3 regions of the Streptomyces sp. NBC_00637 genome follow, and region 2 is predicted to be linked to each of the others. Evidence: riboswitches for the same ligand, from Rfam matches in the RefSeq annotation. Region 2 holds a riboswitch; each other region holds the start of a gene.
The links. Region 2 has a riboswitch for cyclic di-AMP ahead of OG440_RS15135 (transglycosylase SLT domain-containing protein). Riboswitches for the same ligand answer to the same signal wherever they lie in the genome.
Positions count from the first base shown of each region.

Region 1 (10,177 bases), 980 kb from region 2:
CGGCTGGGGCAGCGGGGTGTACGTCGTCCTGCTGGGCCTGCTGATGGCCCAGTACACCTTCACCGGGTACGACGCTTCCGCCCACATGACCGAGGAGACGCACGACGCGTCCACCGCGGGCCCGAAGGGCATCGTGCAGTCCATCTGGACCTCGTGGATCGCGGGCTTCGTCCTGCTGCTCGGCTTCACGTACGCCATCCAGTCCTACGACGCCGCGCTCGCCTCCCCGACCGGCGCGCCGCCCGCCCAGATCCTGCTCGACGCGCTCGGCGCGACCGCCGGCAAGCTGCTGCTGCTCGTGGTGATCGGCGCCCAGCTGTTCTGCGGGATGGCGTCGGTGACCGCCAACAGCCGCATGATCTACGCCTTCTCGAGGGACGGCGCGCTGCCGTACTCGCACATCTGGCACACGGTCAGCCCGCGCACCCGCACGCCCGTCGCGGCGGTCTGGCTGGCCGCCGGCGGCGCGCTGGTGCTGGGCCTGCCGTACCTGATCAACGTGACCGCGTACGCGGCCGTCACCTCGATCGCTGTCATCGGTCTCTACATCGCGTACGTCATCCCGACCCTGCTGCGCGTGCGCAAGGGCGAGTCCTTCGCGCGGGGACCGTGGCACCTGGGCCGCTGGTCGAAGGTGATCGGCGTGGTGTCGGTGGCGTGGGTGGTCGTCATCACCGTCCTGTTCATGCTGCCCCAGGTCTCCCCGGTCACCTGGGAGACCTTCAACTACGCCCCGGTCGCCGTCCTCGTGGTGCTGGGATTCGCGGGGGTGTGGTGGCAGGTCTCCGCACGGAACTGGTTCCTCAACCCCGAGCACGAACGGACCATCGCCCGCGAGGCGTCACGGGCGGGGGCGCCCGCCGAACTGCCCGACCCGTGACCGAACTCGATCGCTTCACGTCGTCCGGCGCGCCCGTGTCTCCGATACCCGATCGGAGACACGGCCACGTCCGGCTATGCTCGGGGAGGCAACATCGCCTGGGCCCTTAGCTCAATTGGCAGAGCAGTGGACTTTTAATCCATTGGTTGTGGGTTCGAGTCCCACAGGGCCTACCGGTGACGGGGCGGGGGACATCCCGTTCCGGCCTGTGAAGCAGCGCCCGGTCGACTTCGGTCGACCCGGGCGCTGCTTCCGTTTCGCGCGTGAGGGGGCGTGCGGGGCGTCAGTGGTCGGAGTAGCTGAAGTCCCCGACGGTCCAGGCGCTGACGTCCTCGATCGCGACGCGGTACATCCCGCCCGTCTCGGGGATCCCCACCGTGCCCTGGAGGATCCGGGCGACATGGAAGTGCAGATGTGTGGGCGGCCCGTCCCTCTTCACGGGGGTGTCGAAGACGGCGGAGAACTCGCCCAGGCGGGCGGAGTCCGTCAGCACCTCCGACACGCGCTGCCGCCACGTGGCTTCGGGAGCCAGTCGACCGGTGATGACAGCACCACCGGTGACGACGGTCAGGGGCATCTGATTGCTCTGCTCGGATTCCACGAGGGCGGCGATGTCAACGATCAGCTCGTCAGGCTTCGGCATGAGATCGGATTCTATGCACCGACCCGTCCTGGGCCGAGCGACGGGGATACCTCATCGCCGAGCACCCCAAAATCTGTTCTTGTCAGAGTAGACATTGGGAGCTCCTCCGCCTATGGTTTCTCTCGTAACGGAGATCGACCAAGGCCGGGCAGACACGAACTGCCGGGCACAGCAGGTGCATGACGCTACGGCGGTGGAGTGTCGAAGCCAGGTGGTTGCAGGACGGCGACGGGACTGACGGCCGGGCCGGGCGGCCCGCAGTGATGAGGGGACGCCGCGAGTGGAACCGCGGTCGACGCGGTGGCAGTACCCGCAGTGCCGCAGCCGGTGCAGCGCCAGGACCGGCGGGCGGTGGTGCGATTCCTCAGGGGCCCCGGTGTCGTAGGACACCGGGGCCCCTGACGTGTGCGGAGACGAGGCGAGTGAACAGATCGATGTTCATTCGAACATGGGCGTGGTAGAAATGTCGTCATGGATGTCGCAGACCGTCTCGACCTGACCCTCCGCCTCGTCCAGGGGCACGGCCAGGACCAAGGACAGGCGCGGGTCTCCGTCGCCGAGCTCGCGCAGCGGCTCGGGGTCTCGGAGATGACCGTGCGCCGGGACCTGGACGTGCTGGAGCGGCAGGGGCTGGTGCGGCGGGTGCACGGTGGGGCCGTCCCCGGGCGCCCGCGCGAGGAGGGTGGCGGCTTCGAGGCCCGGCAGGCATGGCAGACGGCGACGAAGGACCGGCTCGGCGCGGCCGTCGCCGGACTCGTCGAGCCGGGGTCACGGGTGCTGCTGGACGCCGGGACCACGACCGTGCACGTGGCGGAACACCTCGCCGCGCGGGGCCCGTTGACCGTCGCCGTGCTCAGTCTCCAGGCGGCGCTGCGGCTGGCCGACCGGCCCGGCATCGACCTGCTGGTCGTCGGCGGCCGGTCCCGCCCGGGTGAGCGGTCCCTCGTCGGACCGCTGGCCCTGCGCACCCTCGAGTCTCTGGCCTTCGACGTGTTCGTGATGTCGATCGGCGGGGTGCACGCCACGCACGGCTGGTCGGAGTTCTCCCTCGAGGACGCGGCAGTGAAGCAGGTCGGGCTCGGCCAGGCGGCCCGTACGGTCGCCGTCGCCGACGCCACCAAGCTGGGCGTGCGCGCGTTCAGCCAGGTCGCCCCCCTCGACGCCGTGCACTCCTTCGTCACCGACGCCGCCGCGGCGGACCCCGCCACCCATCCGGGCGGCCCGCAGACCCTGGACGCCCTGCGCGACGCCGGCGTCGAGACCCGGCTGGCCTGAACCCGCCCCGGCCCGAACCGCCCCAGGAGACCCCGTGAAACCGCTGATGATCCTCGTCGCCGGCCCGTACCGTTCGGGCACCGGCGACGACCCCGCGAAGCTCGCGGCCAACGTGAGGGCCATGAACGAGACCGCCCTCGTCCTCTTCCGCGCCGGGCACCTGCCCGTCACCGGTGAGGCGCTCGCGCTGCCCCTGCTGGAGACGGCGGGCGGCGCCGCCCCCGGCGACCCGCTCTTCGACGAGCTCTTCCACCCCGTCGCCGAACGCCTGCTGGACCGCTGCGACGCGGTCCTGCGCGTCGGCGGTCCGTCACCGGGTGCGGACCGGATGGCCGAGCGGGCCCGGGCCCAGGGCAAACCGGTCTACGCCGACCTCGCCGACGTTCCCGACGCCCGCACCGCCGACGCCACCGACCCCCTCCCCGAAGGCCGCCGATGACCGAGCACGTCGACACCCCGCCCGCCCCCGCGCCCGGCACTCCCGGCATCCCCGGCATCGACGTCCCCGACCCCCGCGGCCGTACCGGACTGGACCGCCACGGACGCGACCTCACCGGCAACGACCGGGTCCGCGTCGTGGACGTCGAGGTCCTCGCCTGCGACTGGTCCGTCCTGCGCCGCACCACCTTCGACTACCGGCACAGCGACGGCCACTGGAGCCGCGAACAGCGCGAGACGTACGACAGGGGCGACGGCGCCACGATCCTGCTCTACGACGCCGAGCGCCGTACCGTCCTGCTCACCCGGCAGTTCCGGCTGCCCGCATACGTCAACGGGCATCCGGACGGCATGCTGCTGGAGACGGCCGCCGGGCTGCTGGACGGCGACGACCCGCGCGAGGCGATCCGCCGCGAGGCGGCCGAGGAGACCGGACGGGCGGTGCACGACGTCGAGCACGTCTTCGACGCGTTCATGAGCCCCGGTTCGGTCACCGAGCGCCTCGCCTTCTTCGCCGCCCCCTACGACGCCTCCGTCCCCGGCGCTGACACGGCGGGCGTGGCGGCCGAGGGCGAGGACATCGCCGTCGTCGAACTCCCCTTCGCCGAGGCCCTCGACCTCGTCCGCTCCGGCGCGATCGCGGACGCGAAGACCATCATGCTGCTCCAATGGGCCGCGCTGGACGGCCCGTTCGGGGCGTCGGCGGTCAGCCCACGCTCAGCTCGGTGAGGTCGGCGAGCGGCAGCGTGTGCTGGGTCTGGAGGACCTTCGCGCGCAGGTAGCGGACGTTGTGCGGGGTCGTGAAGACGCCGGTCGGGACACGGTTCTGGACGTCGATGCCCAGGCCCCGCAACTGGTCCGCCTTGTCGGGGTTGTTGGACAGCAGGTCCAGGCTCGTGACGCCCAGGGCGCGCAGCATCTGGGCGGCGGCCGTGTAGTCCCGGTCGTCCTCGGGCAGGCCGAGCGCGGCGTTCGCCTCGTAGGTGTCCAGGCCCTGGTCCTGGAGGGCGTACGCGTCGAGCTTGTTGTAGAGGCCGATGCCGCGGCCCTCCTGGCGGAGGTAGAGCAGGACGCCGCCGGTCCCGGCGATGCGCTCGACGGCCTCGCGCAGTTGGGGCCCGCAGTCGCAGCGGGCGGAGCCGAAGACGTCGCCGGTCAGGCACTCGGAGTGCAGCCGGACCAGGGGGGTGGCGCCGGGCGCCGGCTCGCCGAGGACGACGGCGACGTGCTCCTGGCCGTCGGAGAGGCCGTGGAAGGTGACCAGTTCGGCGTCGACGGAGTAGCCGTCGGGGAAGCGCAGCGGTACCCGGACGCGGGCGCGCGGGGTGGCGGCGGGGGTGTCGGGCATGCGGGCTCCCGGGTCCGGAGGACGGTGACAAGGCGGCGCCGGGCCACCTTGTGCTTCAGATTTGAAGCAGATCCAACGAGTCGAGACCCTACCCCATGCTTTAAATTTGAAGCAACTGGTTTGCGATGCCCCACATGCCCCCTCACTGCTCGCCGCTCACGGACTCGGGGGGCTCACCGGCGCATGGGCTCATCGGCTCAGGGGCCCATGGGTTTACGGATTCGCGGTCACGGGGGGCTCGTGGTCACGGGGTTCCGGAGCAGGGTGACGAGCGTCGGCGCCACGGGAGGTCCTCCGGGGCCGTCTCGCCGCCGTCGTCCCCCTGGAACCCGCGTGCGACCTGCGTGAAGATCTCCTCCAGCTGTCCCACCTGCTCGGGGGTGAGCCGGTCGAACAGGGCCGTGCGGACCGTCTCGACATGGCCGGGCGCCACGTTCTCCAGCACCGTCATACCCTCGTCCGTCAGGACCGCGACGCTGCCGCGCTTGTCCCACGCGCAGTCCTCGCGCCGCACCAGCCCGTCCTTCTCCAGCCGGGACACCGCGTAGGTCAGCCGGCTGCGGGTGATCTTCAGCCGCTCCGCGAGGTCGGTCATCCGCAGCCGCCGTTCGGGCAGGTCGGAGAGGTTGGCGAGGATGGAGTAGTACAGATGGGGCATGCCGGCCTCCTGCTGGAGCTGCCGGTCGATCGCGTCGTCGAGGAGGAGGTAACCGGCGACAAACGCGCGCCAGGCGCGTTGCTCCTCGGGGGTGAGCCAGCGAGTCGTCATACACCCAGTGTAGGTTTGTTTCAAACTTGAACCAAGTCCGGCCGCCAGGCCGCTGTCGAACCGTTGTCGGACCGCCGTCCAACCGTCGTCCAACCATCGTTCCGACGCCGACCAACCGCCGTCGGACCGAGCCCGGGGAGCCGCGTCGATGCCGTACCCGTACGTCCTGCTGTCCGCCGCCGTCTCCCTCGACGGCTACCTGGACGACACCACGCCCGAGCGCCTGCTCCTCTCCGGCCGCGCCGACTTCGACCGTGTCGACGAGGTACGGGCCTCCGTCGACGCCATTCTCATCGGCGCCGGCACCATCCGCGCCGACAACCCCCGGCTCCTCGTGAACTCCCCCGAGCGCCGCGCCGCCCGGGTGGCCGCCGGGCTGCCGCCGTACCCCCTCAAGGTCACCGTCAGCGGCTCCGGCGAACTGGACCCGGCGGCGAACTTCTGGCACACGGGTGGCGAGAAGGTCGTGTACACGACGGACAAGGGCGCCGAGCGGGTGCGCGCGCTCGGTATCGCCGCGGACGCCGTCCCGCTCGGCCCCGCACTGGACTGGCGCCGCCTCCTCGAACACCTCCACGACGTGCGCGGCGTACGGCGGCTCATGGTCGAGGGCGGGGGAACCGTCCACACCCAGCTGCTCCGGCAGGGTCTCGCCGACGAACTCCAGCTGGTCCTCGCCCCGCTGTTCGTCGGCGACCCGGCCGCGCCCCGCCTCTTCGGCCCGGGCGGCTACCAGGGCGGACGGCTGCGCCTGGTGGAGACCCGGCGCATCGAGGACGTCGTCCTGAACCGCTACGAGCCCACCGCCCCCGGCGCCGGGCCGCTGCCGGCCGCGGCCGACCGGCACTGGCTGGCGCTCGCCTGCGCGCTCGCGGCCGACTGTCCACCGTCGCGGACCGCTTTCAGCGTCGGCGCCGTGATCGTGGCCTCCGACGGCACCGAACTGGCGCGCGGCCACTCCCGCGAGGCCGGCGACCCGGTCGTGCACGCCGAGGAGGCAGCCCTCGCGAAGCTCGACCCCGCCGACCCCCGGCTGCCCACGGCCACCGTCTACAGCAGCCTCGAACCGTGCGCCCGCCGCTCCTCCCGTCCGGCCCCCTGCGCCCGCCTCATCCTCGACGCGGGAGTGCGCCGGGTGGTCACGGCCTGGCGCGAGCCGGACACCTTCGTCACGGAGGCGGACGGCACCGGTCTGCTGACGGCCCAGGGCGTCGACGTCCTCGTGCTCCCCGAGTACGAGGAGCGGGCGAAGGGGCCGAACCGGCACCTCCTCTGAGGCCGCCGGGGCGCCGTGGATCAACCGATGTGCTTTCCGTCCCGCTGATGGCGTACAGTTGTGTTCATCGCCGCGGGGTGGAGCAGCTCGGTAGCTCGCTGGGCTCATAACCCAGAGGTCGCAGGTTCAAATCCTGTCCCCGCTACTGATAAGTCGAAGGCCGGAATCCGAAAGGGTTCCGGCCTTCGGTGCGTTCCCCGACGCGTCCCTCACTCCGGGTGACCGGACGACCGCCCTGCGCATAACAACTGAGTCACCATCAAAGCTCCTGTGACTGATGAAGCGTTTTCGGGGCATCGCCTCGCGCGGTCAACTCGCCCGTTTTTCACCGCTGCCAGCCCAAAAGTCCAGGCCAGAAATGTTGTTGATCAAGAGGAACGGCTTGGAAACGCACCCCCGGGTCTATTAACGTTCGATAACGCAGCGCGGTCGTCCCAGCCGGCACCAGAGTCGGCTCCGTGCGGCACGTGCCGAATCCCGCAAGGGAACCGGGGAACCACCACCATGGGGTGAATCACGCGGAAGCCGTTGTGAACTCGCTGAGTCCACAAGGGGTTTACGCGCGTAGGAGACCTTCCCGCTCCGAACCCGTCAGCTAACCCGGTAGGCGACGGAAGGAAAGGAGTGCGCCCGCGTGGCGTCCAACCCGCCTGCCCCCGAGGCCCCGTACGCGCCCGGCCAGGGGTCCACCGAGACCTTCGGCTTCGGCGGTTACCGCCCCGACGAGGGACCTTGGGAGGAGTGGAACCCCACCGCGGAGTCCACTCGCCCGGTGCGCGGCAAGCACCGCGTCGCCAAGCAGCGCGGCGGCGGATTCGCCCGCAGCTCCACCGTTCTCGGCGTCGGCGTCATAGCCGCGGTCAGCGCCGGTGGCATGGCCAGCGCCAACACCGGCAAGGCGCCTGTCTCCATCTCGATGCCGGACCTGCCCAACGTGGGCTCCCTCATCTCCGACGACGAGCCCGCCCCGGAAGCCGCGCCGGCCCTCGCGAGCTTCGGCTCCGAAGCCGCCGTCGACACCGACGAGAGCGCCGCCGACGCCGGCGAGGCGCTGCGCAGCCGGATCATGGCGCAGGCCGAGTCGCAGCAGTCCCAGGTCGAGGTCAAGGCGCTCGCCGCGGCGGCCAAGGCCGAGTCGGACGCCGCCGCCAAGGCCGAGAAGGAGGCGGAGGCCAAGGCCGCCGCCGCGAAGAAGAAGGCCGCCGAGGAAGCCGCCGCGAAGGCCGAGACCGCGCGCCTGGCCGAGCTGGCCAAGCAGTACACGCTGCCGACCTCCTCGTACACCATCACCTCGACCTTCGGGCAGGCCGGTTCGCTCTGGTCCTCCGGCTACCACACGGGTCTCGACTTCGCCGCGCCGACGGGCACGCTCATCAAGGCCGTCCACAGCGGCACCATCACCGAGGCGGGCTGGGCTGGTTCCTACGGCTACCGCACCATCCTGACCCTGGACGACGGCACCGAGCTCTGGTTCTGCCACCAGTCGTCGATCAGCGTCAGTGTCGGCCAGAAGGTCGCCACCGGTGACGTCATCGGCCGGGTGGGCGCGACCGGGAACGTCACCGGGGCCCACCTCCACCTCGAGGTCCACCCCGGCGGCAGCGCCGAGGGCATCGACCCGGCCGCCTGGCTGCGCGACAAGGGCCTCACCCCCTGAGCGGCACCCTCCGGCGCCCCTGAACGGCAACCTCCGACGGCACCCCTCGGTCGCTCCCCGGGCGGAACCCGTCCCGCGGACACCTGATCCAGCCCCGCAGCCCTGAGCCACCCCGGCAGCCCCGACGCCCTCCGCGTCGGGGCCGCCGATCTGTGCGGTGTGCGGGCGCCGTGCACAGGGGCCGTTCATCTGTTCTTCGCGTCACGCCCGGAATGGGCGGACGGTCCTCGTCCGTTGACACGAAGCATGACTGCTCTTCGCCGACTCGGCTCCTCCGACCTCGAGGTCTTCCCGCTCTCCCTGGGCGGCAACGTCTTCGGCTGGACCGCCGACGAGACGGCCTCCTTCGCCGTTCTCGACGCCTACGCGGCCGCGGGCGGGAACTTCGTCGACACCGCCGACTCCTACTCGGCATGGATCGACGGCAACAGCGGTGGTGAGTCCGAGACCGTCATCGGCAGGTGGGTGAAGGCCCGGGGCAACCGCGACGACGTCGTGATCGCCACCAAGGTGAGCCAGCACCCCGAGTTCCCCGGCCTGTCCGCCGACAACATCAAGGCAGCCGCCGACGCCTCGCTCCGCCGCCTGGGCACCGACCACATCGACCTCTACTACACGCACTTCGACAAGCCCGAGGTGCCCGTCGAGGAGATCATCGGCGCGCTCGACGAGCTGGTGCGGGCGGGCAAGGTGCGGCACATCGCGGCTTCCAACATCTCGCCCGAGCGGCTCCAGGAGTCCCTGGAGTTCTCCGACCGCGAGGGCCTGGCCCGCTACGTCGCCCTCCAGCCCCACTACAACCTGGTCTCCCGCGACACCTACGAGGGCCGCCTCCAGGACCTCGCCGGCCGCTTCGGCCTCGCCGCCGTCCCGTACTTCGCGCTGGCCGCCGGCTTCCTCACCGGCAAGTACCGGCCCGGTACGACGGTGGAGAGCGCCCGCGCCGCCGGCGCCGCCAAGCACCTCGACACGGAGCGGGGCCGGAACGTCCTCACGGCCCTGGACGAGGTCGCCCAGGCCCACGGCACCCACATCCCCACGGTCGCCCTGGCGTGGCTCGCCGCGCAGCCGACGGTCGCCGCGCCGATCGCCTCCGCGCGAACGGTCGAGCAGCTGCCCGCGCTGCTGGGGGTGGCGGAGCTGGAACTGACGGCACAGGAGATCACCCGGCTGAACCGGGCCTCGGCCTGACCTACCGGTGCGAGCGGGGGCCGTACGCCGGTCCGTGCCCCGGTCCGGGACCGTGCGCCGCCGGGCCCCCGTAGCCGTACCCGTACATCGGCCCCGCCGGACTTCCGTACATCGGCCCCGCCGGGTGTCCGAACCCGGCGCTGTGGCCCTGCCCGTGGGCCGCGGGACCCTGGCCGTACCCGTACACCCCGTACACCGGCCAGGGCGGCGCGGTCACCCTCACCGGCGGGGCCGTCACGCGGGCCGCGTGGTCCAGCGCGGGCCGGGCGAGGTCCTTGCGCCGCCACAGCTCGTCGAGCAACTCCCGCTCCCGGACGAGGAAGTCGGCGTCGGCCTGCCCCCGTCGGCTGCGGTACCGCAGAAACGCGAGGGCCGTCGCGTACGCCTCGTACCGCGCCACCTCGCGCGCCGCCGGCTTGCCGAGGTGCAGGCCGGCGTACTCCCGGGCCAGTCGGCGGGCCCGCATCGAGCCGAGCGCGAACGGCTCGGCCGGGGCGAGCCAGCCGGCGGCCGCGTAGGCGGGCAGTTCCTCGCGCACGGCACGCAGCTCGCGTTGCCGCGTCCACACCGCCAGCCAGGTCAGCAGCCCGAACGCGGGCACCATGAACGCCACGTACACGGCGAAGAACCCGAACTCGCCGAACGACGAGGAGCCGTTCCACAGGGCGTGCATGCCCATCGCGAGGAGCAGTCCGCCCAG
Region 1 is NZ_CP109046.1:4,475,255-4,485,431, forward strand. Features, by position in the region: gene OG440_RS19645 (amino acid permease) at 1-880, shown strand, start outside; tRNA gene OG440_RS19650 (tRNA-Lys) at 981-1,053, shown strand; gene OG440_RS19655 (hypothetical protein) at 1,164-1,523, opposite strand; gene OG440_RS19660 (DeoR/GlpR family DNA-binding transcription regulator) at 1,995-2,798, shown strand; gene OG440_RS19665 (DUF4406 domain-containing protein) at 2,845-3,237, shown strand; gene OG440_RS19670 (NUDIX domain-containing protein) at 3,234-3,965, shown strand; gene ribA (GTP cyclohydrolase II) at 3,943-4,584, opposite strand; gene OG440_RS19680 (MarR family winged helix-turn-helix transcriptional regulator) at 4,829-5,353, opposite strand; gene OG440_RS19685 (dihydrofolate reductase family protein) at 5,502-6,629, shown strand; tRNA gene OG440_RS19690 (tRNA-Met) at 6,701-6,774, shown strand; cyclic di-AMP (ydaO/yuaA leader) riboswitch at 7,088-7,256, shown strand; gene OG440_RS19695 (M23 family metallopeptidase) at 7,264-8,286, shown strand; gene OG440_RS19700 (aldo/keto reductase) at 8,533-9,477, shown strand; gene OG440_RS19705 (PrsW family intramembrane metalloprotease) at 9,479-10,177, opposite strand, start outside.
Region 1: linked by a shared signal. The riboswitch ahead of OG440_RS19695 (M23 family metallopeptidase) and the one ahead of OG440_RS15135 (transglycosylase SLT domain-containing protein) in region 2 are both predicted to bind cyclic di-AMP.

Region 2 (10,177 bases):
GAGCAGCGAGTCGAGGGCCTGGGCGAGCTTCTCGACGCGCTCACGCGTGGCGACGACGACGGTGGTGAACGGGACGGCGACGGCCGGGGCGATCGGGCTGGTCGCCCCGTGCGGGCCGATCGGGGCGCCGGCGTGCGGGTCGGTCGGGGCGGTGGCGGTCGAGGCGGCCACCCCGTGCGCGGGCCCCGCCCCAGGCCCCGGCTCGAACCCCCGCCCGGATCCCCGCCCGGAACCAGGCCCCGGCTCAGACCCCCGCCCAGACCCCGGCCCCGCCTCCGCGGAAGGCGGCCCGGAAGGCGGCCCGGAAGGCGGCCCGGATGCCGACCGGCGCAGGGCCAGACCCAGCAGGACGGTCTTCGGGTCCGCGCCCTCCGGTACCAGGCCGAGCAGTGTCCCGATCGGCCGCCCGCCCCGCCTGACCAGCACGAACACCTCGCCGTGCGTGACGGGCGGGCTGCCCGGCCCCGGTCTGAGGACACCCCCGTCGTCCAGTTCGAGCTCGGCGACCTGCACCGGCCCGATGTCCAGGAACCTCTGAATCTCCCGCTGTGCACGTGCAGCGCGGTACATGAACCCCCCTTGTTTCACGCCGTCTCACGCCGTCTCACGCCCGTCACGTCGGCCGGCCGACGCCGCCCGTCACGATCGGCGCAGTCGGCCCGCGCCCTTCAAGGTCCGTGCGGCCGCCGCGGCCAGCCTCGGCCGGTTGCGCACGAAGTGATGCGCGCGGCGGGACGGCTCACGGCTGAGCCAGTACAGCGCGGCGCCCACTCCCGGACGCGACCACGCTCCCTCGTACACGGGGAGTTCCCCGGTCTTGAGCGAGTCCTTGTACTCGGCCGCGCCCCGCCCCAGGTCGAGCAGGCCGATGCCCTCGGCGGCGGCCGACTCGGCCATCCGCAGATGCAGGACCAGGCCGGGCGAGAACTTCGCGAACTCCGGTTCGTACGAAGGGAACCAACAGGCCAGCACGGTCGACGAACGCAGTCCGAAGTGCGCGGCGATCGGCCGGTCACCGGCGTAGAGGACGGAGAGCGTGCCGGAGCACTCCGGCGCGCGCGTCCCGGCGAGCGCGTCCACGAGCCGGGTGATCCACTCCTGTGCGAACCGGTCCCGGCGGCCGGTCCTGCGGTACTGCGCGGACTTCCACGCCATGAGCGTGCGCAGGGCGGCCGGATCGCGTTCGTCGAACACGAACCGCAGCTCCCCGACCTGGCGGCCGAGCCTGCGCTCCTTGGCGAGAGTCGTCTTCAGGAACTTCGGCGACTGAGCGCGCAGCACGGACTCATAGGTCTCGTAACCCTTTTCGACGTCGATGACATAGGAGGCGTACTCCTCGGCCGCGTGCGCGGTGAACAGCCCCTGCTCCGCCTCCAGGTTGTCGAAGGCGAAGCTCGACAGGGCACACGCCCGCATCAGTTCGTCGGCGTTCAGCCCGAGACCCGGGGCCAGTACCGCGCCCTGCGCGTCCGAGACGCCGTACGCGAGGGCCTGGCCCTGTCCGAGCCGGCCCCGTTCGTGGGGCAGGAAGCCGACCGGCTCACGCCCCTCGTACACCACCGCCACCCGTGAGCGTGGCCGCACCAGGCCCACGGCGTCGGTGAACTCCGGTTCCATGAAGGGGTTTCGCGGAAGCGTCGACGCGGCACGCAGCGCGCGCCACCGCTCCCTCTCCCCCTCGCCGAGGTCCTGCGGCCTCAGCACACGAATGCGCCCACTGCTCAACCTGACCCCCCGATCAAGTCCCCCCTGGACACCTGGACGGTACCGCTCCACCTGGCCATCGCGGTAGGTAGCGTCGCATGTTGTTGCCAACCGGTGCAGAGGCCTTTAACCGTCCGCTACCCGGCGATGTGCCAGAAAGCTGTTTCATCGAGTCGTTCGGCAACCAGTCGTGAGCCTGGCGGACAAGGGGAGTTGGCAGAACAGGACAGGACGTGAACGTCGTCCGGTTCGCGTCGAACCCGGGGGGCCCGGGATCCGTATTCTCTGATCATGGCCGCACCCACCGCATATGCCGAGCGCACCGCGTACTCCCTCATCGCCACCGACCTGGACGGGACGCTGCTCCGCGGCGACGACACCTTCTCCGACCGGTCGCTCGACGCACTCGCGCGGGTGGCGGCCGTCGGCGCACGCCATCTGGTGGTGACGGGACGGCCCGCGCCCCGGGTGCGCCCGCTGCTCGACCGGCTGCACAGCAGGGGGCTCGCGGTGTGCGGCCAGGGCGCGCAGTTGTACGACGCCGGCGCGGACCGACTGCTGTGGTCGGTCACCCTGGACCGGGAGCTGGCCGAGACCGCGCTCGGCAAGATCGAGGCGGAGGTCGGGCAGTTGTACGCGGCCGTCGACCAGGACGGCGTCGACGGGCTGACGCTCATCGAGCCGGGCTACCGCATGCCGCACCCGACGCTGCCCGCCCTGCGGGTCGGCCGGCGGGACGACCTGTGGTGCGAGCCGATCAGCAAGGTGCTGTTGCGCCATCCCACGCTGTCCGACGACGAGTTGGCGTCGACGGCCCGCTCGGTGGTCGGCTCGCTGGCCACGGTCACCATGTCGGGGCCGGGCACGGTCGAACTCCAGCCCTGCGGGATCACCAAGGCGACGGGTCTGGCCCTGGCCGCCGAACACCTGGGGCTGCGGCCCGAGGACACCGTCGCCTTCGGGGACATGCCCAACGACATCCCCATGTTCGACTGGGCGGCTCGTGGAGTGGCCATGGCCAACGCCCATCCGGAGCTGAAGGCGGTGGCCGACGAGGTGACGACGTCGAACGAGGACGACGGCGTGGCCGTCGTCCTCGAACGACTGTTTCCGTAACCGGCTACCCGGCTACCGGACAGGGACTACCGGCTACCGGGAGCCCTGTCGGCATCGCCGCCGGGGCGATCAGTACGCGCCGAACACGTTGTCGATCGAGCCGTAGCGCGCGGCCGCGTAGTTGCAGGCGGCGGTGATGTTCGCGACCGGGTCGTACGAGTCCCACGACGTGCCGTTCACGTGGTAGGCGCGGAAGGTCGGGTCGATGACCTGGAGCAGTCCCTTGGACGGGATGCCCGCGGCCGCGTTGGAGTCCCACAGGTTGATGGCGTTGGGGTTGCCCGAGGACTCGCGGATGACGTTGCGGTAGATGCCGTTGTACGTCCCCGGGATGCCGTGCTGCCCCATGACCTGGAGGGACGCCCGGATCCAGCCGTCGAGGTTGTTGGCGTAGCCGAGGCTGGTGGCCGTGGAGACGGTCGGCGTCGCCGCGGAGGCGGTGGTCGCCCCGAGGACGGGGAGGGCGAGCACGGCCGCGCCGGTGGCGGCGACGGCGAGCGTGCGGACGAGACGGTTGCGGCGCGGCTGAGCGGCAGCGGGCATGACGAATTTCCTCTCCGGCGCCTGCGAGGTGAGCTGTCGGGTTCGGGCGGGAGCTGCCCGGTCGCGTCCTGACGGTCGCGGCTTGACCCCTAGCCGTACGGCCTGTCCGAAACGTCTTGCATATCCAAGACATCCGGAAATCCGTTTCGGCGACTTACCTGGTTCCCCCGCTCCTGCCGAGCGGTATCGATGGGTGTTCGGGCGGCGGCAGGATTCGGCGTTCCGCCCGACAGGTCGGGAACGTATGCGAGAGCACATGTCCGGAACAAGTAGCGGATTCACAGATCACCCCTATTGACCTTGGTCTGTGGCCTATGGGGTGCTTGATCCTTTGTGGGTGCAAACCTTCAACTTGCTTGGGGGGTGCGGAGAATCGGTGAAGGGCGACGGTGAACCGGATCTTCGCGCCGAGTGAGCCAACTCACCGGCATCCACAAGAGTGTCGAATCGGGCATTAAGCCCAACTCATCGTTTAAGGAATGGCCATGGGGCGCGGAAAGGGAAAGTCCGCCGTCGCGCCCGACGCGTCGCGGGGGAGAGGGGGGTGAAAGCGTGATCGTCGTCACGCGGAGAGAGGGTGGCCGGGCTCGTTCCGGGCGGCGTGCACCCCGTCCGGGACATGAATCCCCGCTTCCCGGAAACTCTCTCCATGTCCGCTCATATGAGCTGATCAACAACATAACGGGCATGATCAGACGGTGCCTGGCCTGCGGGGCGCCCCCCGGACGCCCTCCGGAGGCCTTCCGGGCGCCCCCGGGCGAGTCCGGAGCGAGTCCATTCGAGCCCGCGGGACGTGGGGGCTATCGGTGATCGAAACGTGACCGGATACGCTGACTTGAGTGATGGCAGAGACCTATCGACAAACCGCGTAATCGCCGGTAGACACCAGCAGACAGGAGACCCCTCGTGACCGTCGTCGGGCCGTTCGGGCTGAGCGTGCGGGACCAGGCTCTGGAAGCCGATGTCCAGGCCGGATTGGCGGCTGTCGAGGAAGGTTTGCTCGAGGCCACCAAGAGTGAGGTCCCCTTCATCACGGAGGCCGCCCAGCACCTCGTACGCGCGGGCGGGAAGCGGTTCCGGCCGCTGCTCGTGGTGCTCGCGTCGCAGTTCGGGGACCCGTACGCGCCGGGCATCGTGCCGTCGGCCGTCGTGGTGGAGCTGACCCACCTGGCCACGCTGTACCACGACGACGTGATGGACGAGGCGGACGTGCGGCGCGGGGTGTCCAGCGCGAACACCCGCTGGGGGAACTCCGTCGCCGTCCTCACGGGTGACTTCCTCTTCGCGCGTGCCTCCCACATCCTGGCCGACCTGGGGCCGGAGGCGGTGCGGGTGCAGGCGGAGGCGTTCGAGCGGCTGGTCACCGGACAGATCCTGGAGACCGCGGGGCCGACGGACGGGCGCGACCCGGTCGACCACTACCTCGACGTGCTCGGTGGCAAGACCGGCTCACTGGTGGCGGTGGCCTGCCGGTTCGGGGCGATGATGTCCGGCGCCGACGATACGGTCGTCGACGTGCTCACGCAGTACGGCGAGCGCCTCGGCGTCGCCTTCCAGCTGGCGGACGACGTCCTGGACATCGCCTCCGACTCGCACGAGTCGGGCAAGACGCCGGGCACGGACCTGCGCGAGGGTGTCCCCACGCTGCCCGTGCTGCGGCTGCGGGAGCGGGCGGCGCGGCTGTCGCTGCCCGAGGACATCGCCCTGTGCGAGCTGCTGGACTCCGACCTGACCGACGACGCCCGGCACACCGAGGCACTGGAGGCGCTGCGGGCCCACCCGGCGCTGGAGCAGGCCCGCCGGGACACCGTGCGGTACGCGAAGGAAGCGCGGTCCGCGCTGGCGCCGCTGCGCGAGTGCGACGCGAAGGCGGCGCTGATGGAACTCTGCGACGCGGTGGTCCACCGGGCGGGCTGACCCCGGGGACCCCTACGGGTCGGATGCCGGCTCGTCATCTCGTGTCATACCGCAGGCGTATGTGGAGTTGAGCCCTCGGGCTGACGCTTACCCATGGCTGATTTGGTCAGATGGGAACCACGGAAAACACCACTCCTCACCGATTCGGGTGAGAATGGCGGCTTGGGGTGGGGACGTGCAAGCGTGAGATGACCAGCCGCCGCCGACGACGGAGGTAAGGCACACATGGCACCGAAGGCATCCGACGACACCACGACCGGCGGGGCGTCGACCGGCGCGGAAGCCGACGACCTGCGCCTCGGACGGCGCAAGGCCGCGCGGTACATCGTCCCGGTCACCGTGATCGGTGTCGCGGCGGCGACGATCGGGCTGGTCCCGGCGCTCGCCGACTCCGGCGACCCCGACCTGCCGAAGATCACCGCACAGCAGCTCCTCGACAAGATCGCCGCGTCCGACGTGCAGCAGCTGTCCGGAACGGTGAAGATCAGCACCGATCTCGGGCTGCCCGACCTCGGGGGACTGGAGAGCGGGCTCCTCTCGGGGGCCGCGGGGCAGGGCGGTGACGGTTCGTCCGCCGACCCGTCCACCAAGCTCACCGAGCTCGCCGCCGGCACGCACACCCTGCGCGTCGCCGCCGACGGCCCGGACCGGCAGAAGCTCTCGCTGCTGGAGAACGCCGCCGAGTACAGCGTCGTCCACAACGGCAAGGACGTGTGGGGATACGACAGCGCGTCCAACGAGGTCTACCACTCGACCGCAGACGAGAGCTCCGGCAAGGGTTCGGGCAAGGACTCCGGAAAGGCGGAGACCCCCGTCCCCGCCACGCCCGGAGAGCTCACCGAGGACGCGCTGAAGGCGGTCGACGACACGACCTCCGTGACCGTCGACGGCACCGTCCAGGTCGCCGGCCGTGACGCCTACAAGCTGCTGGTCAAGCCGAAGCAGTCCGGTTCCACGGTCGGCGCGATCAGTGTGGCCGTGGACGCGAAGACCGGCCTGCCGCTGAAGTTCACGCTGACCCCGGCGAGCGGCGGCGCCGCCGTCGTGGACGCCGGCTTCACCCAGGTCAGCTTCGCCAAGCCCGCCGCGTCCACCTTCGACTTCACCGCCCCCAAGGGCGCGAAGGTCACCGAGGGCGACGAGGCCGGGAAGAGCGCCCCCGGTCACTCGGAGAAGTCCGACGACCTCGCGAAGGACCTCGAAGGCATCGGGGGCGTCGAGGGCGAGGACGGCTTCGGCGGCCTCGGCGGACCCGACGTCCTCGGCGAGGGCTGGACGTCCGTCGCCGTCTTCGACACCGGGGGCGAGGGCGTGCCCTCGGGCGCGGAGGCAGGCGGCGACCTCGGCGGCTTCCTCGGTTCCTTCGGCGACAAGGTGACCGGCAAGTTCGGCTCCGGCACCGTCTTCTCGACCCGCCTGATCAACGCCCTGATGACGGACGACGGCAAGGTCTACGTCGGCGCGGTCACCAAGGACGCCCTGGTGAAGGCGGCGAACGCGGCGAAGTAGGCCGAGCGGCCGAACGCGGGCGGCCGAGCGGCCGAGGCATGCGAGGCGGCCGTTCGGTGAAGTGATGAAGTGGTGGAGCGGGTGAAGCGGGGCGGAGGCCGGCCCACGGACACCGGAGACCGGGAAGCCGGAGGGGAAGCCGTATGGGGGAGTCAGTGCGGGAACCCGTACGGGAGCCCGTGGACGACGACGCCGTCATCCACACCCGCGCCCTCACCAAGCGTTACCGCGGCGGGCAGCTCGCCGTGGACGGCCTCGACCTGACCGTCCCGGCGGGCAGCGTCTTCGGCTTCCTCGGCCCCAACGGCTCCGGCAAGACCACCACCATCCGCATGCTGATGGGACTCATCGAACCCACGGCCGGCTCGGCCCGCGTCCTGGGGCAACCCATGCCGCGGGCCACGCGCGCCGTCCTGCCCCACGTCGGGACGCTCATCGAGGGTCCCGCCCTCTACGGCTTCCTCTCCGGCCGGGACAACCTCCTGCGCTACGACGCCGCCGACCCGACCGCCGATCCGCGCACCCGGCGTGCGCGGGTGTCGGCGACGCTCGAACGGGTGGGCCTGACGGCCGCCGCGGGCAAGAAGGCGAAGGCGTACTCCCTCGGTATGAAACAGCGCCTGGGCCTCGCCGCCGCCCTTCTCCAGCCCCGTCGGCTGCTCGTCCTCGACGAGCCGACCAACGGCCTGGACCCGCAGGGCATGCGGGAGATCCGCTCCCTGATCCGGGAGCTGGCGGCGGAGGGCACGACCGCCTTCCTCTCCTCGCACCTGCTCGACGAGATCGAGCAGGTCTGCACGCACGCGGCGGTGATGGCGCAGGGCCGGCTGCTCGTCCAGGGCCCGGTGGCCGACCTCGCCGCGGGGACCCGCGGCCGGCTGGTCGTGACGACCCCGGACCCGGCCGACGCGGCCCGGGTGCTCAAGGAGCAGGGGGCGGACGACGTCGTCCTCGGCGAGGACCGGGTGAGCGCAGAGGCCCCGCCCCCGGACCGTGACCTCGCGGACCTGAACGCCGCGCTGGTGACGGCGGGTGTCCGGGTGCGCGGCTTCGCCGTCGAGCGGGCCTCCCTGGAGGACGCGTTCGTGGCTCTCACCGGGGAGGGATTCGATGTCGCGGGCTGACACGGCGGACGACCGGAGCCGGGAGCCGGCACCCACCTCGGCACCGACGCAGGCATCGGGCCGGACGCCGACGTCGACACAGGCCTCGTCACCGGCGCGGACGGTGCGGTGGACCTGGACCTTCGGGCTGCTCCGCAGCGAACTGCTGACCACCTTCCGACGCTGGCGGACCCTCGCGCTGCTGGGCGTGCTGGCGGCCGTGCCGGTCCTGGTCGGGATCGCCGTGAAGATCGAGACGAGCGACGGCTCGTCCGGCGGACGCGGCGGGGGAGGGGGCGGCGGCGAGGGACCGGCGTTCATCTCGCAGGTCACCAACAACGGCCTGTTCCTCGTCTTCACCGCGCTGGCCGTGACGCTGCCGTTCTTCCTGCCGATGGCGATCGGCGTCATCGCGGGCGACTCGATCGCGGGCGAGGCGAACGCGGGCACGCTCCGCTACCTGCTGGTCGCGCCGGCCGGCCGCACCCGTCTGCTGCTGGCCAAGTACGCGACCGTCATGATCTTCTGCCTGGTGGCGACGCTGGTGGTCGCGGTCTCGGCGCTGACGGTCGGGGCGCTGCTCTTCCCGCTGGGCGATCTGACGACGATCTCCGGCACCCGGATCGGCTTCGGCGACGGGCTGCTGCGGGCCCTGCTGATCGCCCTGGTCGTCGCCGCCTCCCTGACCGGCATCGCGGCGCTCGGACTGTTCGTCTCCACCCTCACCGGCAGTGGCATCGCGGCCATGGCGACGACGGTGGGTCTGCTGATCACGGTCCAGATCCTCGACCAGATCCCGCAACTGCACGCCCTGCAGCCGTACTTCTTCTCCCACCACTGGCTGTCCTTCGCCGACCTCATGCGTGAGCCGGTCTACTGGGACGACCTGGAGAAGAACCTCGGCCTCCAGGCCCTGTACGCGGCCGTCTTCGGCTCGGCGGCCTGGGCACGCTTCACGACGAAGGACGTCACGGCGTAGGACGTCGGGCGCACCTCGCCGAGGTCGACGCCGGCGTGCCCCGTAGGTCTCAGCCGGTTTCGTACAGGAAGCGGGCCGCCGGCGTCTCTCCCGCGAAGAACGTCTTCGCGCGCGTCAGCGCCTCCGTGTCCTTGAGGACGTCACCGGGCTTGCTGCCGTTGCCGAGCAGCACCCCGCCGAAGGACATCCCCATGTACGCGGCCGAGTTGTTGAGCGTCCCGACGAGCGGATCGGCGACCACGGGCCGGTCGTCCGCGAGCGCCGTGACACCCCAGAGGGTGTGCCCGGCGAGCGCCGCCTTGAAGCCGAGGCCGGGGGTGCGCAGCCAGCCCGCCCAGTGGTCCAGGTAGCGCTTGGTCTGGCCGGAGACCGAGTACCAGTACAGCGGGGACGCGATCACGATGTCCGTCGCGGCGAGCGTGGCGTCGAGCAGCAGGGCCGCGTTGCCCTCGGTGGGGCGGACGCGGTCGCTGTCGTGCCGCTGGTCCTCGAAGTCGGGCAACGGATGCCGGGCCAGGCTGATCCACGTCTGCTCGACGTCGGAGGGCAACTGCTCGGCGGCCGCCCGGGCCAGCAACTCGGTGTTGCCGTCCGGACGGCTGCTGCCCAGCACGAACAGGAAACTGCGACGGGTCATGATCGCTCCCCCAGGTAGTCGGCGTACGACGATATTCTGCACCTGCATTATATGTGTACGCAAGTATTCTCCCAGGGTCTACGCCTCGACGCTCTCGACGGCCTCGGCGGCTCGGGCGGCTGCCAGGAGCGCCGGCTCCCCGCCGTGGGCCGCGACCATGTGCAGCCCCAGCGGACAGCCGTCCGCGCCGAGGCCCGCCGGGATGCTGATCGCCGGATGCCCGCTCAGGTTGAAGGCCCAGGTGAGCGCGGTCGAGTACCGGTCGCCCGGGCCCTCGTGACCGTGCGCGGCGTTCGGGGTCGTCGGGGTCAGCAGCAGGTCTGCGCGGGCGAAGAGGTCGGCGAGCAGACGGTCGTTCGCGCTCCGGACGCGTTCGGCCGCACGGACGTCCGAACCGGGGGTGCGCAGCGCGAGCCAGGCCGGGGCGGGGTCCGCCAGCCGCAGGGGCGCGTCGCACGGCGGAAGCAGCCGTACGACGCCTGCCGCGGCCAGCCGCCCGGCGGCGGCCCGGGCCGCCGCGAGCGGCCCCGGATCGGGATCGGCGAAGCCGAGGTCGGCGGAGAAGACGGCGACAGGCGAGGCGGACCCCGGAGACGGGACGGGATCCGGAGAGCGGACAGACTCCGGCCGGGCGGCGGGATCCGCCCGATCCGCCCCTGCCGTCGGCGC
Region 2 is NZ_CP109046.1:3,491,573-3,501,749, reverse strand. Features, by position in the region: gene OG440_RS15150 (glycosyltransferase) at 1-570, opposite strand, end outside; gene OG440_RS15145 (GNAT family N-acetyltransferase) at 640-1,704, opposite strand; gene OG440_RS15140 (HAD family hydrolase) at 1,996-2,820, shown strand; gene OG440_RS15135 (transglycosylase SLT domain-containing protein) at 2,890-3,363, opposite strand; cyclic di-AMP (ydaO/yuaA leader) riboswitch at 3,367-3,593, opposite strand; gene OG440_RS15130 (polyprenyl synthetase family protein) at 4,270-5,280, shown strand; gene OG440_RS15125 (LolA family protein) at 5,506-6,789, shown strand; gene OG440_RS15120 (ABC transporter ATP-binding protein) at 6,933-7,913, shown strand; gene OG440_RS15115 (ABC transporter permease) at 7,900-8,871, shown strand; gene OG440_RS15110 (flavodoxin family protein) at 8,921-9,508, opposite strand; gene OG440_RS15105 (amidase family protein) at 9,587-10,177, opposite strand, start outside.

Region 3 (10,177 bases), 1.5 Mb from region 2:
CCGAGCGCTGGGATGCCACGGGTTACGGTGCGATCCGTTCGGTGCGGACGTCGAGTCGACACCGTATCGTCGCACCGATCAGGGGACTTCGACGGGCGCCGCCGTACGCGGCCGGAGCGCCGTACACACAGACGAACGATGGGGTGGGGATGGCCGAGCACCGGCAGTCCAGAAAGCGCAGATACATCACGTGGGGCGTGGCCGGCGCGGCCGTCCTCGCGGGGGCCGGGATAGCGGCGCAGACCTCGATGGCGGCCACCACCTGGCCCGCCCAGAAGACGTACACCGGCCGGGCCTTCGACGCCTGCACCGCGCCCTCGCAGGCCGCGATGAAGGCCTGGAAGACCGACGGCTACTACGGGGGCGCCGCCGTCTACGTCGGCGGCAAGAACCGCGGCTGCGCGCAGCCCAACCTGACCGCCTCCTGGGTGAAGTCGGTCAACACGGCCGGATGGAAGCTGATCCCGCTCTACGTCGGCGCCCAGCCGCCCTGCCAGACGGGCTCCAGCCCCGAGAAGATCACCGCCGCCACGGCCACCTCCCTGGGCGCGACCGACGGCGCGGACGCGGTCGCCAAGGCCGCGGCGCTCGGCATGAAGGCCGGCAGCCCGATCTACCTCGACATGGAGGCGTACGACATCACCGACAAGGCGTGCAACGACGCCGTGCTGGCGTATGTGCGCTCCTTCACCAAGACGCTGCGCGCCAAGGTCTACCGGGGCGGGTACTACGGCTTCAGCAGTTCCAGCGCCAAGGCCATCGCCACCGCCACGAACAAGACGGACCTGCCGGGCAACCTCTGGTACGCGCTGTGGGACAAGAAGGACACCACGACCACCGACTGGCCGTGGGGCGCCACCCAGTTCACCAACCACAGCCGCGGTCACCAGTACCTGGTCAACAGCAAGGAGACCCGCGGCGGTTACACGATCACCGTGGACCGCGACGCGTGGGACGCGCCGGTCGCCATCGTCGGCTGAACCGGATCACCCGAGGCCGTCGAGCACGCGGTGGACGCGCAGGGCTGAGCCCTCGCACCGAAGAGCGGGCGACGAGCGGGCGCGGCGGTGCCCGAAGTCTCGGTGAATCGTTGGTCGAATGGGTTGGCCCCAGCCGTCCCACTGCCTAACATCGATCACCGCAAGACTTTGTGCACCGTCGCACAATCTCCTCGGGAGGTTTCCCTTGCACCGCCGCCGTCGCACCGCGCTCCTGCTGTCCGCCGCGATCATGGCGGCCCCTCTCCTCACCGCCTGCGGGAACGACACGCATCCCGGTGCCGCGGCCGTCGTCGGCGGCCAGCGGATCACCGTCGCGCAGCTGGAGAGCCGGGTGAACGAGGTGCGCGCCGCCCAGCGGGCAGCGGTCACCGACGACGCCCAGTACGCGCAGGCCGTCGCCCAGACCGGCTCCCTCGCCCGCGACACCCTGCACGGCATGGTCCTGGACAAGGTGTTGCACCGCGCCGCCGAGGACGCGGGCATCACCGTCAGCCGTCGGGAGGTCCAGGAGATGCGGGCCGGACTGGAACAGCAGGCGGGCGGCGCGCAGGGCCTCGAGACGGCGTGGCTCCAGCAGTACGGCATTCCGCCGCAGCGCCTCGACGAGAACCTGCGCCTCCAGCTGGAGGCCCAGAAACTCGCCACCGAGCTCGGCACGAACACCAGCCAGCCCGCCTTCTGGAACGCGCTGTCCAAGGCCTCCAAGGCCCTCGACGTCGACCTCAACCCGCGCTACGGGAACTGGGACGCGCAGAAGGTCGCCCGCGTCGACGCGAAGACGCCCTGGGTGCGGGAGATCTCCACGGCGGGGACACAGCAGACCACGTGACCACGTGACCAGGTGACGACGTGATCACGCGTCTCCGCGACCCCGCGACCCCGCGTCTCCGCGACCCCGCGTCTCCGCGACCCCGCGATCACGGGGCGACACGGCGACGTGACCATGTGATCGTACGACCGGCCGGTTCGCCTGTGGATAACTCGCGGGGTCCGTCGGCGGGTGTGGGTTACGTTCGGGGTGTGAACGCAATCAGCTCCGCCGACGCCGACGCCGCAGTCACCGCCCCGGGCCGTGTCGTCCTGCTCACCACCAGCCACCGGGTCGCCCCCGGCCTGCTGTCCTGGCCCGCCTGGCAGGCGCTGCGCACGGCGGACCGGGTGCTGTGCGCGGACGGCGCGCATCCGCAGCTGCCCTATCTGTGCGACGCCGGCATCACCGTCGACGAGACCTCCCCGACCGCCGAGGAACTCCTCGCCGCCTGCGCCGACGGCCGCACGGTCGTGGTCGTGGCCACCGGGGAGGGCGAACCGGCCCTCACCGACGGCCTGGCCCGCCTGGCCGGCTCCGGCCGAGTGTCCATGCCCGAGCTGGAACTGCTCCCCGCCTCCTACGACCTCCCCGGCGCCCGGCTCCTCGACCTGGTCCAGGTCATGGACCGGATCCGCGTCGAATGCCCGTGGTCCTCCCGGCAGACCCACAAGGGGCTGGCGAAATACGCGGTCGAGGAGTCGTACGAGCTGGTCGAGGCGATCGAGGACGGTGACCACGACGAACTGCGCGAGGAGCTGGGCGACGTCCTGCTCCAGGTCGTCTTCCACGCCCGCATCGCCGAGGAGGACGAGGAGTCCCCGTTCTCCGTGGACGACGTCGCGGGCACGATCGTCGCCAAGCTCATCCACCGCCACCCCCATGTCTTCGGCGACGCCACGGCCACCACCCCGGAGGAGGTGAAGGAGCACTGGCTGCGCACGAAGGCGGCGGAGAAGCGGCGGGAGTCGGTGACCGACGGCGTCCCCCTCCACCAGCCCGGCCTGGCCCTCGCAGCGAAACTGGTGTCCCGGGCCCGCACGGCACGACTGGAGGTGCCGCTGCCGGCGGCCCAGGGCATCGGCTACGAACTGCTCGCCCTGGCGGCGCGAGCCGAGTCGGAGGGCGTCGACCCGGAGGCGGCGCTGCGCGCGGCGGCCCGGGCGTACCGCGACGCGATCCGGGCTGTCGAGGGCGTCGACGGTTAGTCACGTGGATTGCTGTCGCCCGTCCCGTGCCCAGGGGTGCCGCGCCGCGGAAGGCCCTCGCGGGGTGGGATGAGGGCACCGCTACGGTCATGGAGTGACCGAGCAGCCCGAGTCAGACACCACCGCTCCCGAACTCTTCACCTGGGAGTTCGCCACCGATCCCTATCCCGCCTACGCCTGGCTGCGCGAGCACGCCCCCGTGCACCGCACCGTGTTGCCCAGCGGTGTCGAGGCCTGGCTGGTCACCCGGTACGCCGACGCGAAGCAGGCCCTCGCCGACCAGCGGCTCTCCAAGAACCCGGCGCACCACGACGAACCGGCGCACGCCAAGGGCAAGACCGGCATCCCCGGCGAGCGCAAGGCCGAGCTGATGACGCATCTGCTCAACATCGACCCGCCGGACCACACCCGGCTGCGACGGCTCGTCAGCAAGGCCTTCACGCCCCGCCGGGTCGCCGAGTTCGCGTCCCGTGTGCAGGAACTGACGGATCAGCTCATCGACCGGTTCGCCGCCGAGGGTGAGGCCGACCTCATCCACGACTTCGCCTTTCCTCTCCCCATCTACGCGATCTGCGACCTGCTGGGCGTCCCCCGCGAGGACCAGGACGACTTCCGTGACTGGGCGGGGATGATGATCCGGCACGGCGGGGGGCCGCGGGGCGGGGTCGCGCGGTCGGTCAAGAAGATGCGCGGCTACCTGCTGGAGCTCATCCACCGCAAGCGCGCCGAGCTTCCCGCGGACCCGGCTCCCGGAGAGGACCTCATCTCCGGGCTGATCCGCGCGTCGGACCACGGTGAGCACCTCACCGAGAACGAGGCCGCCGCCATGGCCTTCATCCTGCTGTTCGCCGGCTTCGAGACGACCGTCAACCTCATCGGCAACGGCACCTACGCCCTCCTCACCCACCCCGAGCAGCGCGACCGTCTCCAGCGCTCGCTCACCGAGGACGACGGCGACCGCGCTCTCCTCGAAACGGGCGTCGAGGAACTCCTGCGCTACGACGGGCCCGTGGAACTCGCCACCTGGCGCTTCGCGACCGAGCCGCTGAGCGTCGGCGGGCAGGACATCGCGGCGGGCGACCCCGTCCTCGTCGTGCTGGCGGCCGCGGACCGTGACCCGGCGCGTTTCGTCGATCCCGACACCCTCGACCTGTCCCGCCGCGACAACCAGCACCTCGGCTACGGCCACGGCATCCATTACTGTCTGGGCGCCCCGCTGGCCCGCCTGGAGGGCCAGACCGCGCTGGCCACGCTCCTCACCCGCCTGCCCGATCTCCGACTGGCCGTGGATCCGGGCGAGTTGAGGTGGCGCGGCGGGCTCATCATGCGCGGACTGCGGACTTTGCCGGTCGCGTTCACTCCGGTGCATTCCGATGCATAACCGGACCGTGTCTGACCGGATGTCAGCGGGAGTGTGACCGTTCGGCGGAGCAAAGGTGACCAACACTCAAGTCTGTGATCTTCACGTGATCTGCGCGGCATTAACTTGTGACAAGTGATCGTCTGCCGATACGTTCACTCGTCAGCGCGACGCATCGGTTCCGCCCGCCGCGCCGTTCAGTGCTGTCCACAGAAAGGCCCCTCGCATGCTCTCCGGGAACGGTCGTCACCGTCGCCCCCGCCAGGCCCCGGCGCTCCTCGTCGCGGCCGGAGTGACGGGCTCCGCCATCGCCATCCCGCTGCTCGCCGCCTCCGCCGCGAGCGCGGCCGACGGCACGGTGTGGGACAAGGTGGCGCAGTGCGAGACCGGCGGCTCGTGGAGCGCCGACGAGGGTGCCGGCGAGTACGGCGGCCTGAGCCTCACCCAGAAGGACTGGGAGGCGTACGGCGGCCTCGACTACGCGACGAGCCCCGACCTGGCCAGCCGCAGCCAGCAGATCGCCGTGGCGCAGAAGGTCCTCGCGGCCGACGGCATCGGCGCGTGGGGCACCTGCGGGCTGACCTCCGGGCTCACCCAGGAGAACGGCGCGCTGAACGTGGACACCGGCGTGGCGGACGACTCGTCCGACGCGTCCGACTCCTCTGGTTCATCCGGATTGTCCGACCTGTCCAGGGGATTGTCCGGATCCTCGGGCTCCTCGACGAGTGACGACTCCTCGACCGGATCGTCCGACTCGTCCGCCGATTCGTCCAGTTCACCCTCGGCGTCCGCTTCCTCCCCTTCCTCCTCTTCCTCCGCCGTCGCGGACGACTCCGGCACGTCCGGCGGTTCCGGCGGTCGGGGTGACGGGTCGACGGGCGACGGCTCGCCCACGGCGACCCCGGAAGCGGATGACTCGGACAATTCCGGCCAGAGTGAGGGCTCCTGGAGCCTCGTCGACACCGGCTCCCTCGGCTCCGGCAAGCATCGCGGCTCCACCGCCGACGAGGCGGCGACCAAGGCCGCGACCGACGCCGCCGAGGGCGGCACCACCACCGCCTCCGCCGGCCGGCATGCCGCCGCCACCTATGTCGTCCAGGAGGGCGACTCCCTCGCGTCGATCGCCGACTCCCTTGGTCTCGACGGCGGATGGAGCGCCCTCTACGCCGAGAACAGGGACCTCATCGGCGCCGACCCGAGCAACATCGCCGCCGGTCAGACCCTCGACACAGGGGTGGAATAGGGCGCAAAGCCCAAGAAAAACAGCGGGAGTTCACGTCACGCTTCGCGCCGAATGTCCGGTTTGGTGAAAGTGTGGGATGAGTCTCAGAAGCCCTGATCGTCTTTGAAATTCCGTCGATCGCGTGTCTACGGTCGAGGCCGCTCGGCAACCCGAGCCCCGGCCGTCGCAACGCCGAATCCTGCCAGCGGCGCCCCGGGAACAGTCGTCGCGTCAAGCGCCGTAGGCAGGAGCGGGGGACCCAAGGTAAGTGCCGCGCCGGTCGGTTGACCGGAACGGCTCGGGGTGAAGCCACACCTCCCACGGAGCAGTGCTCCGGCGGACGAGGAGTGGCCGGGCAACTCACACGGCCCGAACCCGACAGCTCACCTCGCAGGCGTCGGTGAGGGGATCCACCATGCTGTTTTGCGCCAAGGGCAAGCACCGCCGTCCCTCCAAGGCCACCCGCGTCGCCGCGCTCGCCGGCGTCACCGGGGTCGCCATCGCCGCCCCGCTGATGGCGGCCGGCAACGCCTCCGCCGCCACCACCTCCGAGTGGGACGCGGTCGCCCAGTGCGAGTCCGGCGGCAACTGGTCCATCAACACCGGCAACGGTTACTACGGTGGCCTCCAGTTCTCGGCGTCCACCTGGGCCGCGTACGGCGGCACCGCCTACGCCTCGCAGGCCGACCAGGCCTCCAAGTCGCAGCAGATCGCCATCGGCGAGAAGGTTCTCGCGGGTCAGGGCAAGGGTGCCTGGCCGGTCTGCGGCACCGGCCTGTCCGGCGCCGCGTACGACGGCGGCAGCGCCGACTCGTCGAGCTCCGGCTCGTCCAGCTCCTCCGGTTCGTCCAGCTCGTCGAACAGCGGCAGCACCAGCAGCCGCTCGACCGACGAGCAGAGCGCCTCCCGTTCGACCGACCGCCCGGCCGCCTCCAAGACGGTCACCACCCCGACGGGCAAGAAGGTCAAGAAGGGCGACGGCGAGTACAAGGTCGTCAAGGGCGACACCCTCAGCACCATCGCCGAGAAGCACAAGGTCAAGGGCGGCTGGGCGAAGCTGTTCGAGCTGAACAAGGACATCGTCGACGACGCCGACCTCATCTTCCCGGGCCAGCAGCTTCACCTGAAGTGACACCTGGCCCCCAGAGAAGCCACAGCGCCCTCACATCCGAGGTCGGCACACTGAAGACCTCGTGAGGGTCACCCCCCCCGTCCCCACGGGCCCCCGCTCCGGTGCGTGTTCCCCCGTACGCACCGGAGCGGGGTTTCTCTTTGCCCGTTCACCACCTGTTGTCGGACTTTCTTGGCCACCCCCCTTTGTTCCGGGCGGAAACAATAGGTACGGTCTGTCTGTCCACGGGACGGTCGGTCGGCTGCCGACGGCCCCGGGGCGGTTAGGCTCTAGTCGCAAGGCCCGGCCAGGGCTCATCAAGGCCCCCGGTCCCCGCACAACCAGCGTCACATCCCAAGAAGGAGATGCTCGTGCCGTCCATCGACGTCGTCGTAGCCCGGGAAATCCTGGACTCCCGAGGCAACCCCACGGTCGAGGTCGAGGTCGGCCTCGACGACGGCAGCACGGGTCGTGCCGCCGTTCCGTCCGGTGCCTCCACCGGTGCCTTCGAGGCCATCGAGCTCCGCGACGGTGACCCCAACCGCTACCTCGGCAAGGGTGTCGAGAAGGCGGTCCTCGCCGTCATCGAGCAGATCGGCCCGGAGCTCGTCGGCTACGACGCCACCGAGCAGCGCCTGATCGACCAGGCCATGTTCGACCTGGACGCCACCGACAACAAGGGCTCGCTCGGCGCCAACGCCATCCTCGGCGTCTCGCTCGCCGTCGCCCACGCCGCCTCCGAGGCCAGCGACCTGCCGCTGTTCCGCTACCTGGGCGGCCCCAACGCGCACCTGCTGCCGGTGCCGATGATGAACATCCTGAACGGCGGCTCGCACGCCGACTCCAACGTGGACATCCAGGAGTTCATGATCGCCCCGATCGGCGCGGAGTCCTTCTCCGAGGCCCTGCGCTGGGGTGCCGAGGTCTACCACACCCTCAAGAAGGTGCTGAAGACCAAGGGCCTGTCCACCGGCCTCGGCGACGAGGGCGGCTTCGCCCCGAACCTCGAGTCCAACCGTGCCGCGCTCGACCTCATCATCGAGGCCATCAAGCAGGCCGGTTACGTGCCCGGCGAGCAGATCGCGCTCGCGCTCGACGTCGCCGCGTCCGAGTTCTACAAGGACGGCAAGTACGAGTTCGAGGGCAAGTCCCGCTCGGCCGCCGAGATGACCGAGTACTACGAGGAGCTCGTCTCCGCGTACCCGCTGGTCTCCATCGAGGACCCGCTGTACGAGGACGACTGGGCCGGCTGGAAGGTCATCACCGACAAGCTGGGCGACAAGGTCCAGATCGTCGGCGACGACCTCTTCGTCACCAACCCCGAGCGCCTGGCCCGCGGCATCGAGGAGGGCTCCGCCAACGCCCTGCTCGTCAAGGTCAACCAGATCGGTTCGCTGACCGAGACCCTGGACGCCGTCGAGATGGCCCAGCGCAACGGCTTCAAGTGCATGATGTCCCACCGCTCCGGCGAGACCGAGGACGTCACCATCGCCGACCTCGCCGTCGCGGTGAACTGCGGTCAGATCAAGACCGGCGCCCCGGCCCGCTCGGACCGCGTCGCCAAGTACAACCAGCTGCTGCGCATCGAGGAGATCCTCGACGACGCCGCGGTGTACGCCGGCCGCAGCGCCTTCCCCCGCTTCAAGGGCTGACGCCGCCGACCCGAACCGGGTCAAGGCTCCGCCAGTCGTACGTACGTCCCCGTACCCGGTCCCGTACCGTGTGCGGGGACGTACGCACGTGTGAGACGGGAGGCGGGAAGCAGTGGCCGTGAAGGACCGGGACCGTTTCTCCACCGCGACCAGGATCAAGCTGCTCGGCGAGCAGACCGCGGCCCGGGTCTACCGCTCCCAGACCAAGCGCCAGGCGCGCCGCTCCCGGCTCACCGGCCGCGCCGCGCTCCTCGCGCTCGTCCTGTGCACGCTGATCGTGGCCCTGGCCTACCCGATGCGCCAGTACGTCTCGCAGCGCGCCGAGATCGCCGATCTGGAGCGCGAGAAGCAGCAGGCCGGCGAACGCGTCGAGCAGCTGCGCGACCTCAAGGCGCGCTGGCAGGACGACGCCTACGCCGAGCAGCAGATCCGGCAGCGGCTGCACTACGTGCTGCCGGGCGAGACCGGGTTCGTGGTGATCGACCCGGACGCGGCCGAGCAGTCCCGCGCCGACCTCGGGGCGACCGACCGCCCCTGGTATTCGAACGTCTGGGACGGCGTCGACAAGTCCGACGCCTCCGACGGGTAATGCGACAGGTGAACCGACCGGTGATCCGACCGGTGACCGACCGATAGAAAGACAGGCATGGAAACGCCCCCGCCGACCACCCCGCGCACCGAGCCCACCGACGAGGACGTCGAGGCCTTCAAGCAGCAGCTCGGACGGCCGCCGCGCGGTCTGCGCGCGATCGCCCACCGCTGCCCGTGCGGCGAGCCGGACGTCGTGGAGACGGCCCCCCGCCTGCCCGACGGCACGCCCTTCCCGACGCTGTACTACCTGACGTGCCCGAAGGCCAACTCGGCCATCGGCACGCTCGAGGCGAACGGCGTGATGAAGGAGATGACGGCGCGGCTCCAGAGCGACCCGGAGCTGGCCGCCTCCTACCGTGCCGCGCACGAGGACTACATCCGGCGCCGGGACGAGATCGAGGAACTGAAGAACTTCCCCAGCGCGGGCGGCATGCCGGACCGCGTGAAGTGCCTGCACGTGCTCGTCGCGCACTCCCTGGCCGCCGGTCCGGGCGTGAACCCGCTGGGCGACGAGGCCCTGGAGATGCTCCCGCAGTGGTGGCGCAAGGGCACGTGCGTGGTACGGGGCGGACAGGACGACGCGACGGCGGACGCCCGATGACCCGCGTCGCCGCCGTCGACTGCGGTACGAACTCGATCCGCCTCCTCGTCGCGGACGCCGACCCCGAGACCGGCGAGCTGGTCGACCTGGACCGCCGGATGACGATCGTCCGCCTCGGCCAGGGCGTCGACCGCACCGGACGGCTGGCCCCCGAGGCGCTGGAGCGCACCTTCGCGGCCTGCCGGGAGTACGCGGCCGCCATCAAGGAGTACGGCGCGCAGCGGCTGCGTTTCGTCGCCACCTCGGCCTCCCGGGACGCGGAGAACCGGGACGAGTTCGTGCGCGGGGTGCTGGACATCCTGGGCGTCGAGCCCGAGGTCATCACCGGCGACCAGGAGGCCGAGTTCTCCTTCACCGGCGCCACGAGGGAACTGAAGGGGCGCGCCGATCTGGCCAAGCCCTTCCTGGTGGTGGACATCGGCGGCGGCTCGACCGAGTTCGTGGTCGGCGACGACCGGGTGCGCGCCGCGCGCTCGGTGGACGTGGGCTGTGTACGGATGACGGAGCGGCACCTGGTCGTGGACGGGAAGGTCACCGACCCGCCTACCCCCGGGCAGATCGCCGCGATGCGCGCCGACATCGAGGCGGCGCTCGACCTCGCCGAGCGGACGGTCCCGTTGCGC
Region 3 is NZ_CP109046.1:5,010,068-5,020,244, forward strand. Features, by position in the region: gene OG440_RS22015 (glycoside hydrolase domain-containing protein) at 150-980, shown strand; gene OG440_RS22020 (SurA N-terminal domain-containing protein) at 1,186-1,830, shown strand; gene OG440_RS22025 (nucleoside triphosphate pyrophosphohydrolase) at 2,022-3,017, shown strand; gene OG440_RS22030 (cytochrome P450) at 3,112-4,398, shown strand; gene OG440_RS22035 (transglycosylase family protein) at 4,604-5,620, shown strand; cyclic di-AMP (ydaO/yuaA leader) riboswitch at 5,826-6,011, shown strand; gene OG440_RS22040 (transglycosylase family protein) at 6,015-6,731, shown strand; gene eno (phosphopyruvate hydratase) at 7,076-8,362, shown strand; gene OG440_RS22050 (septum formation initiator family protein) at 8,475-8,951, shown strand; gene OG440_RS22055 (DUF501 domain-containing protein) at 9,009-9,554, shown strand; gene OG440_RS22060 (exopolyphosphatase) at 9,551-10,177, shown strand, end outside.
Region 3: linked by a shared signal. The riboswitch ahead of OG440_RS22040 (transglycosylase family protein) and the one ahead of OG440_RS15135 (transglycosylase SLT domain-containing protein) in region 2 are both predicted to bind cyclic di-AMP.